DNA from 2 places in the Nesterenkonia sp. HG001 genome. Region 1 is predicted to be linked to the other one. Evidence: predicted binding sites of a transcription regulator. Region 1 holds the regulator's gene; the other holds the start of a gene.
What was found. The regulator LexA, encoded in region 1, represses DNA repair genes until DNA is damaged. The targets are predictions, from matches to a motif close to TCGAACANNTGTTCGA.

Region 1 (4,415 bases):
GACATCCGCAGCGCTCTGTGTGAAGTCCTCCCCCCGAGTGCCCGGGATGTACTCGCTGTAGGTCCCACGGGCGTAGAGCGGGTACATCGAATACGTGGGAGGGAAGGCCAGCACGGAGCGTCCCGGGCCGGCGAAGGCCTGCAGGATGTGCTGCATGATCTCATTGGACCCGTTGGCCGCCCAGATGTTCTCGGCACTCAGCCCATGGCCCAGGTAGTCGGCGAGCTTCTCGCGCAGCCGGGTGAACTCGCGGTCCGGGTAACGGTTCAGGGACTGTGCGGCGAGCCGGACCTCTGTGGTGATCGCGTCCACGACGTCCGCGGGGACGTCATAGGTGGTCTCGTTGACGTTGAGCATGGCCCGCACGGTCAGCTGCGGGGCCCCGTAGGGCTCCTGCCCGCGCAGCTCATCCCGGAGGGGCAGCCGCGCCAGACGATCTGATCGGTCAGGGTTCTCCGTCGTCGGCGTCGCGCCGGCCCCGTTCTGCTGAGGTTTCACGCGCCCATCCTACTCGCGGAGCTGGGCCCGCCCCCACCGTGGAGCCTGAGCTTGACGCAGTGCGTCACGCCCATCGGCCACAGGACGATCAGTCCAGCACCGGAACGTGGAGGGTCTGCCCCGGGTGCAGCTCCGAGGAGGAGAGGTCGTTCAGCTCCGCGATCTGCCCGATGAGGACCTGGACGTCTTCGCCGGAGTCCAGCTCCGAGGCGACGCTCCAGAGCGTGTCCCCGGGGGCGACCGTGACCTCGACGGCCTCCACACCTGCGGGCTCTTGGCTCGAGGCCTGGGCCATGTTGGCGAAGCTGCCGGCCAGCAGCGCGAGTCCGACCAGGGCGGCGGCCAGCAGAGTGAGCGCCGGCAGGCCGATGAGCAGCAGCCGCCCCCGACGAGTCAGGGTCATGCCGGAACGCCCGAGAGCGACCGAGGCAAGGGGGCCGGATGCGTGAGCCGCACCGGAGACCGGACGGGCGGTGAAGGAGGTGTGCGAGTGACGCATGGGGAAGAACCTCTCTCGTACTGACTGTGGCATCGAAGACTCTTCGAAGCTGTGTTCTATTTCTAGCACACATGTTCGACGCGGGACCAGACATGCGTTCGAATATGCTGGCCCCGGGCGCCCGGTTCCCGTAGCCTGAGCCACATGTTCGAACCGAGTTTCGGATGCGATGTTCGATCGGGCGTCCATGTCGGAGAGTCCATCAGGACCCTCTGACATGAACTGCACGTTCTGGGCCTCGTGACGTTCCGGAGTCGGCCGCGAACCCGATGAGACCCTGCGGAGAGAGGCGTGAGACATGGCCGTGGAGAAGCGACCTGCTGAGAACAACCTGCCGCGGGACCGGACGCATGGGGAGGCTCCCCGCCTGACCGAGCGGCAGCGCGGCATCGTCGATGTGATCCAGCAGTCCCTCGCCGAGCGCAGCTATCCTCCGTCGATGCGTGAGATCGGGGACGCCTGCGGCCTCGCGTCGCTGTCCTCGGTGACGCATCAGCTCGCTCGTCTCCAGCAGATGGGCTACCTGAGCAGAGTCCCGGGGAAGCCGCGCGCCATGGAGGTCATCCGTGACTCCTCAGGCCGCCTCCTGGCCGCTGAGGGTCCCACTGACGCGGAGCAGACCTCCCCGGCTTCAGAGGGGCCGGCGGAGCGCCGCCGCGCCGTGGACAGCGCCGTGGTGGACCTGGACGCCTATCGCGAGCAGTCCGACAGCCGGACCGCTGACATCCCGGTGGTCGGGCGCATCGCCGCCGGCGGCCCGATCCTGGCCGAGCAGCATGTGGAGGACGTGATGCCTCTGCCCCGCCAGCTCACCGGAGAGGGTGAGCTGTTCATGCTCCAGGTCCGTGGTGACTCGATGATTGAGGCCGGCATCTTCGAGGACGACTGGGTGGTGGTCCGCCGGCAGCATACGGCGGAGAACGGCGACATCGTCGCAGCGCTGCTCGACGATGAGGCCACGGTGAAGACCCTGCGCCGTCGCGACGGGCACCAGTGGCTGCTGCCGCAGAACCGCAGCTACGAGCCGATCCTCGGCGACGAGGCGACCATCATGGGCCGGGTCGTCACCGTGCTGCGCAGCCTCTGACCCAAGGACGGAGGTCCGCGCGGACTCAGCCCTCGCTGGACTGGTGGTCCGCCAACCTGCGGAGCGCGCCTCGAGCGATGTCTCCGCTGACCGTGGGCCAGAAGTCCGGCATGGACTTCTTCAGGAAGCCCCCGTAACGCGCCGTGGCCAGCCGGGAGTCCAGGATGGCCAGCACTCCCCTGTCTTCGGCGCTGCGGATCAGCCGCCCCGCGCCCTGGGCCAGTCGCGTGGCGGCGTGAGTGGCGGCCACCTGCATGAAGCCGTTGCCTCCGTGGCGCGCCACCTCCTGGGTGCGCGCGCTCATCAGCGGATCGTCGGGTCGGGGGAAGGGGATCCTGTCGATCGCCACGAGTCGGCAGGATCGGCCCGGGACGTCGACACCCTGCCAGAGGCCCATGGTGCCGAACAGGCAGGTCTCCTCGTCCGCGGCGAACTCCCGCACCAGTGACGACATCGTGGCGTCTCCCTGACAGAGGATCGGCACGTCCAGCCGCTCACGCAGGTCCTCGGCCGCCTCCTCCGCCGCACGGCGCGAGGAGAACAGCGCCAGCGTCGCCCCGCGTGAGGCCTCGATGAGCTCAGCAAGCTCATCACGCTGCTGGTCGGCGGTCTTCAGCGACGGAGCCGGCAGATGCTTCGCCACATAGAGCACCCCCTGTTTCGGGTACTCGAATGGGCTGCCGACGTCGACGCCATCCCAGGCAGGGGCTTTCTCCCCACCCAGCCCCAGCGCGCCGGCGACGGGTTCGAAGCTGTCTCCGATGGTGAGCGTCGCCGAGGTCAGGATCACAGTCCTGTCACCGAAGAGTCCCTCGCGGAGCCGTCCGGCCACCGAGGTGGGAGCCACGTTCACGACCGGCGGCTCGGTGATGTCGGCCTCGCGGTATCCCACTCCTGGGGTGAAGCTTCCAGGTCTGGTCAGCCAGATGACGTCCGGGGTCTCCGGAGACTGCAGCATCCGTTCCGCGGTCTCCTGGACCGCCTGCACCCGGGCCCGAGCCGTGGAGCGACCGGTGTCGCCGTCGGAGTCTCCGGAGGGCTTGCTGTCCGAGAGGGCCGTGCGGGCCGCGTTGCGGGCGATCTCGAGGGCCTGGGTCTGCTGAGGGTCCAGCCCACGTGCCAGCAGTCCGGACTCCTTGGCGTGGAAGGCGGCGTCGACGGCGATGGCCGCAGCCTGCAGATCCTCCCCGCTGAGCGACGTGTGCCGGCGCAGCGAGTTCGCCGCCGTCTGGATCATCTGCGCAGACAGCTGCGCTGTGACGGCGGAGGTCACCCGGTCAGCGAGCTCATGGGCCTCGTCGATGATGACCGCGTCATGTTCGGGCAGCACCTGCAGACCCTCGAAGGCGTCGATGGCCAGCATCGCGTGATTGGTGACCACGAGATCAGCGTCCACAGCACGCTCGCGGGCGAGCTCGGAGAAGCACTCCGAGGCCATCGGGCATCGTCGCGGTCCGATGCAGTCCACAGCATTGACCGAGACCTGCCGCCAGGCCTTGTCCGAGACCCCCTCAGGGAGGTCATCACGATCTCCCGTCTCCGTCTCCTCGGCCCACTCGCGCAGCCGCACGACCTCCCGACCCAACCGAGAGCCGGGCTCCGGGGCGGATTCACCGGCGGGCTCGTCGCCGAAGGAGAACAGCGCCTGCTCCTCATCCTCCTGAGGGAACCCGCCCTCGAGCTTGTGCTTGCAGAGGTAGTTGGCACGCCCCTTGACCAGGGCGATGCTGACCCCCTGGTCAAGCTCGTCCCCCAGCTGCTCCAGCAGGCGCGGCAGGTCCCGGCCCATGATCTGCGCCTGCAGCGCCAGGGTCGCCGTAGAGATCAGCACCGGACGCTCGCTGTCCAGCGCATGCACGACGGCGGGCACCAGGTAGGCCAGTGACTTGCCCGTCCCGGTGCCCGCCTGCACGAGGAGGTGCCGCCGCCGTCGCAGGGCATGGTCGACATGGCGTGCCATGTCGACCTGACCTTCCCGATGCACGCCGCCCATAGCGGTCACGGCGTGCTCGAGCAACGTGGTCGACCGCAGATGCCCGGTGGACTGGGTGGTCGGCGCCTCCGCGCTCATGCAGCGCCCGGCTCGTCCGTCGCCTCGGCGTCAGCGTCCGGATCTTCAGCGTCCGGATCTTCAGAGGGCGCTTCCCCCAAAGCGGTGTGACCACCGGCCACGACGTGCTCCTGCAGCTCGGCGGCCAGCTCCGGCCGGACCCGCACGCTCATCCGGGTGCCCTCGGCCTGATACTCGGTGCTCAGGATCTCTGCATCGGAGCCGTGCAGCCGAGAGACGAGGTCCCCGGCGGCGTAGGGCACCAGCAGCTCCAGCGCCAC
Region 2 (4,415 bases), on a different contig from region 1:
GCCGGACCCCATCGGCCCCGGTCGGAACAGCGAGATGTCCACCACCAGGTCAGAGAAGCGTCGTGGCACCAGCTTGCCCACCAGCTCCCGCTGCCCCGGAGACTCGATCTGGAAGCAGCCCAAAGTGTGGGTGGACTGGATGAGTCGATAGGTCGCCTCGTCGTCGCGGTCCACCGCCTCCAGCTCGATCCGTTCCCCGGTGGTGCGCCGCACCTCCTGCAGGGCGTAGGCGATGGTGGACTGCATGCGCACCCCCAGCACGTCCAGCTTCAGGAAACCCATCGGGTCCATGTCGTGCTTGTCGAACTGACTCATCGGCAGTCCGTCCACCCCGGAGGGCTGCACCGGCGTGAGGTCCAGCAGCTGCTCATCGCCCAGGATGACCCCACAGGGGTGGGTGGAAATATGCCGGGGAAGCCGGTCCAGCCGCTCGGTGAGATCCACCAGCAGGTCCAGCTGCTGGCGCCCCTGCGACCGCTCGGAGTCCAACCGGGCGGCCAGGGTGCGCAGCTCCGGCTTCTCCGCCAGCGCCTCTCGGAACCGACTGGCCGGGAAACGCCACATGGTCTCAGCGATCTGCGCGATCTCCTCCTCCGGCAGTCCCAGAGCGAGGCCGGCGTCGCGCACGGCTCCGCGGATCCGATAGCTGTTCTGCATACTCATCAGCGTGGTGCGCTCACCACCGAACCGCTCGAATATCCGGTGGTAGACCTCATGGCGGCGGGCCGACTCCACGTCGATGTCGATGTCCGGCAGGGTGGAACGGCGCCGTGAGAGGAAACGTTCGAAGATCAGATCATGCTCGATCGGGTCCACCGCGCTGATCCGCAGCAGATGATTCACCAGAGAGGAGGCCCCTGAGCCGCGCGCCGAGACCCGCACCTCCATCTGCTCGACCATCTCGACCACTTCTGCGACCGTCAGGAAGTAGCTGGAGAAGCCGAGATCCTCGATGATCGTCAGCTCATGCTCCAACCGCCCCCTCACCTGCGCGGCGGCTGAGGAGGACAGCCGGGGGAACCGCGCGGTGAGCCCGGCCTCGCAGCGCTGGCGCAGCTCGCGGCGCGGATCTGTGCACCGCCCCTGCCTGCCCAGCCCGATCACCCGGGCCTCCGGGACCTTCGGCACGCGGAAGCTCATGTGCGCCACCGGGTCCAGGAGGCAACGCTGCGCCAGCGCCCGGGTGTGCTCGAGCAGGTCCACGGCGTCGATGTGTGCCGCCGAGCTGGACGCGCAGATCTCCCCGGCCAGTCGTTCCATCGTCCGGGCAGGCTTGAGCCAGCCCTGGCCGTTGGGCTGCAGGGTCTCGGTGACGTGGAGACTGGAGAGCACCCGGACCGCGTCGAGCACATCGGCGGTGGTGGCGTCGTCCTCCTGGGCGAAGCGCACCATGTTCGTCAGCACCGGGTCCACTGCACAGTCCTCGGCGATCGCGAGCATCCGCGCGGCATGGGCGGTGGAGAGCGCCTCTCCGGGAGGGGCGAGGTGGGAGACCACCTCGATCCGCAGCGGGGCGGCCCCCAGGGCCGATCGCCAGCCGTGCAGCAGCCCCCGGGCCTGGGCGTAGCGTCGGGTGGCCGCAGCGGTACCGACGTCGCTCTCCGGCCCCAGCAGCACGAACAGTGCCGGATCAGCCTCCCCGGAGGCCACGGTCCGCACCCCTGCGGGGCAGGCCAGCTCCACCAGCCGAGCGAGGCCGAGGCGGGGCCCTGCGCCGGTGTCCCGCAGATGGGCGGCAGAGACCGCCCGACACAGCGCCGCATACCCGGCCGCCGAACCGTGGGCGAGCAGAACCACCCGCCCGCGGTCCGCCAGGCCGCCGTCGGGGAGCTCCTCGATGACCTGCAGGTTCACCCCGAGGATGGGGGAGACGTCGTGGACGCGGCAGGCGGTGACATGCTTGATCGCCCCGTACAGGCCGTCCCGGTCCACGCAGGCGATGGCGTCCGCATCGTCCGCGGCGGCCGCCGCGACCAGGTCCTCCGGCCAGCTGGCACCGTAGTGGGCGCTGAAGGAGGAGGCGACGTCGAGATGCACGAACCCACCCATCAGCGTGCTCCCCGAGGTGGGGTGAGCCGGTCAGGGGCGGTGAGATCAGGCCGCCGCATCGTGGACTCTCAGCAGCCGCCATCGTCCGGAGCCGGCGTGACGGCTCAGGTCGACGGTGCGAGGCACGGCCCGGGAGGCGGCCTCCAGGCGGATCTGGAGCCGCCAGATCTCATGGTCGACGACCCCTGCACCGCGACCGCGTTCGACCCGGGCGTCCTCGAGCCACCAGCGACGGCGCTCGAACCAGCGGACCGGCTCCTCCACGACGGCATGCCAGCGATCCCGCCAGCACAGTCGGTGCGGGATGCCGGTCTCGTCGCACTCGACGGTCAGCTCCTCGGTGAGGGCCCGCGACAGCGGGATGACGGCTGCATCGTTCCGGGATCCTGCGCCAGAGCCAGAGGCAGAGCCAGAGGCAGAGCCAGAGGCAGAGCCAGAAGCAGAGCCAGAAGCAGGGGCCGAGGATCGGCTCGCGGCGCTCTGGCTCCTCGCGGCGGCGAGGCGGCGAGCCTCCTCCGGGGCGACGAGGCGGACGACGCCGGGAAGGGCGGGGGTGGTCGAGGTGGTGCTCATCAGCTCTACTCCCTAGGTCCAGCGCCCGAAGGCGCGCAGGTGCAGTGTTCGCTGACGATGGGAAGGAGCGAGCGGGGAGCGAGGCACCGCCTCTCGCCCCTCCATCGTAGTTCGAACACAGTTTCGAATACAAAGGGAGGCTACGGCGGACCGCTGACATGCGAGGCAGGCGGGCGTGCGACACCGCAGGCAGGCGCCTGCCGAGGTGCCGGAGTTATCCTCCGACACCGCCGGCAGGCGCAACGCTCAGCGCGCAGCGGGGGCGGGCACCCCGGGCAGCCGCCACACGGTGAAGGACGGGCCGAGGGCGGAGATCCGCATGGTCTCACCGGAGAGGTCGCACACAGATTCACCGGTCAGACGCGAGATCGCCGGCTCATCCCGCTGACCGCAGGACGCCGCCAGCCCCGGCACGGCCACCACAGGAAGCTCCATCTCACGCTCAGCCATGGTGGCCAGCACCAGCAGGCTCTCCTGGGCCGACTCGCGGAGGAACACCACGGCGTCGTCGTCAGCGTGGACCCAGCGCATCCCGCCGCGGGCCAGCACCTCATGACCGCGGCGCAGACCGACCAGCTCCCGGCACAGTCGCAGTTGCTCGGCGACCTCCGGCTGGGACTCCGTGCCCCACGGCATCGGAGTGCGGCTGAGTTCGCCGTCGGCCCCGGTGAGCCCGAACTCGTCCCCGGCGAAGAGCACCGGCACCCCCGGCAGGGTCATCGCCAGCCCCAGTGCGAGCGGCATGGCTCCCTGGGCCGCGTGCGTGGAGAACCGCGCGGTGTCATGGGTGTTCAGCGGCTGCATGTTCCCCAGTCGGATCCGCCACGGGATCCCGGCGGAGAATCGGGTCACCGCCTGGGCGAACTCCGCGGCGGTGATCTTCGGGATCCCGCCCAGCGGCAGGCCGAAGAACCACGGCTCGGTGCACTGGGAGCCCTCCGCTGTGGTCCAAGGTTCCCCGGTGGGATCGCTCAACCAGGACCACAGCGGTCGGGTGAAGGCCGGATACGTCATGGCCCCGTGCCAGGCGTCTCCCTGCAGATCCTCAGTGGCGTCATTGGTGGACTCGGCCAGCAGCACGGTGTCCGGGCTGACCCTCTCCATGGTGCGGCGCAGGATCTGCCGCACCTCGGCGTTGAGGTCGACGTCGCGCAGCCGTCCGGTCATGTTCGCCACATCGATCCGCCAGCCGTCGGCCTCGAAGGGCGGCAGCAGCCAGCGGGCGACCACCGAGTCCGCCCCCTGGATGAACCTCTCGCGCAGCTGCTCGGAGGACCAGTCGAACTTCGGCAGTGACGGCGTGCCCAGCCAGGACTCGTAGGAGCCGTCCTCGGCGAAGTAGTAGTACTGCCGCTCTGGGGCCCCAGGATCGGCAAGAGCGGCCTGGAACCACTCGTGGCGATCCCCGGAATGGTTGCTCGTCAGGTCCCCGATGACCCGCATGCCTCGGGCGTGGGCGGCCCGGACCAGACGCACATAGGCCTCATCGCCGCCGAGCAGCGGGTCCACCCGCTCGAAGCTCGCCGCGTCGTACCGATGGTTCGAGGCCGCCGGAAAGATCGGCGTCAGGTAGATCAGGTCCACTCCGAGCTCGGCCAGATGGTCCAGCTTCTCCACGATCCCGTCAAGGTCACCGCCGTAGAGCTGCTGGCTCCTGCACGGCATCACGGGGTCCACCGGGTCCTCCCAGGCGGCCGGGATCGCCCACTCAGGAGTCTCACGATCCGCGGCCTCTGCGGACCGGGCGAACCGGTCCGGGAAGATCTGGTACATCACCGACTCTGCCAGCCAGG

Region 2: the regulator LexA is predicted to act here: its motif matches at 2,734-2,749, upstream of ODE13_RS12875 (DUF6504 family protein).

Annotation. Positions count from the first base shown of each region.
Region 1 is NZ_JAOSZD010000001.1:139,751-144,165, forward strand. Features, by position in the region: gene ODE13_RS00610 (histidinol-phosphate transaminase) at 1-498, opposite strand, end outside; gene ODE13_RS00615 (LysM peptidoglycan-binding domain-containing protein) at 587-997, opposite strand; gene lexA (transcriptional repressor LexA) at 1,296-2,084, shown strand; gene ODE13_RS00625 (ATP-dependent DNA helicase) at 2,110-4,155, opposite strand; gene hflX (GTPase HflX) at 4,152-4,415, opposite strand, start outside.
Region 2 is NZ_JAOSZD010000007.1:156,282-160,696, forward strand. Features, by position in the region: gene ODE13_RS12870 (DNA polymerase III subunit alpha) at 1-2,049, opposite strand, end outside; gene ODE13_RS12875 (DUF6504 family protein) at 2,095-2,622, opposite strand; gene ODE13_RS12880 (glycoside hydrolase family 13 protein) at 2,869-4,415, opposite strand, start outside.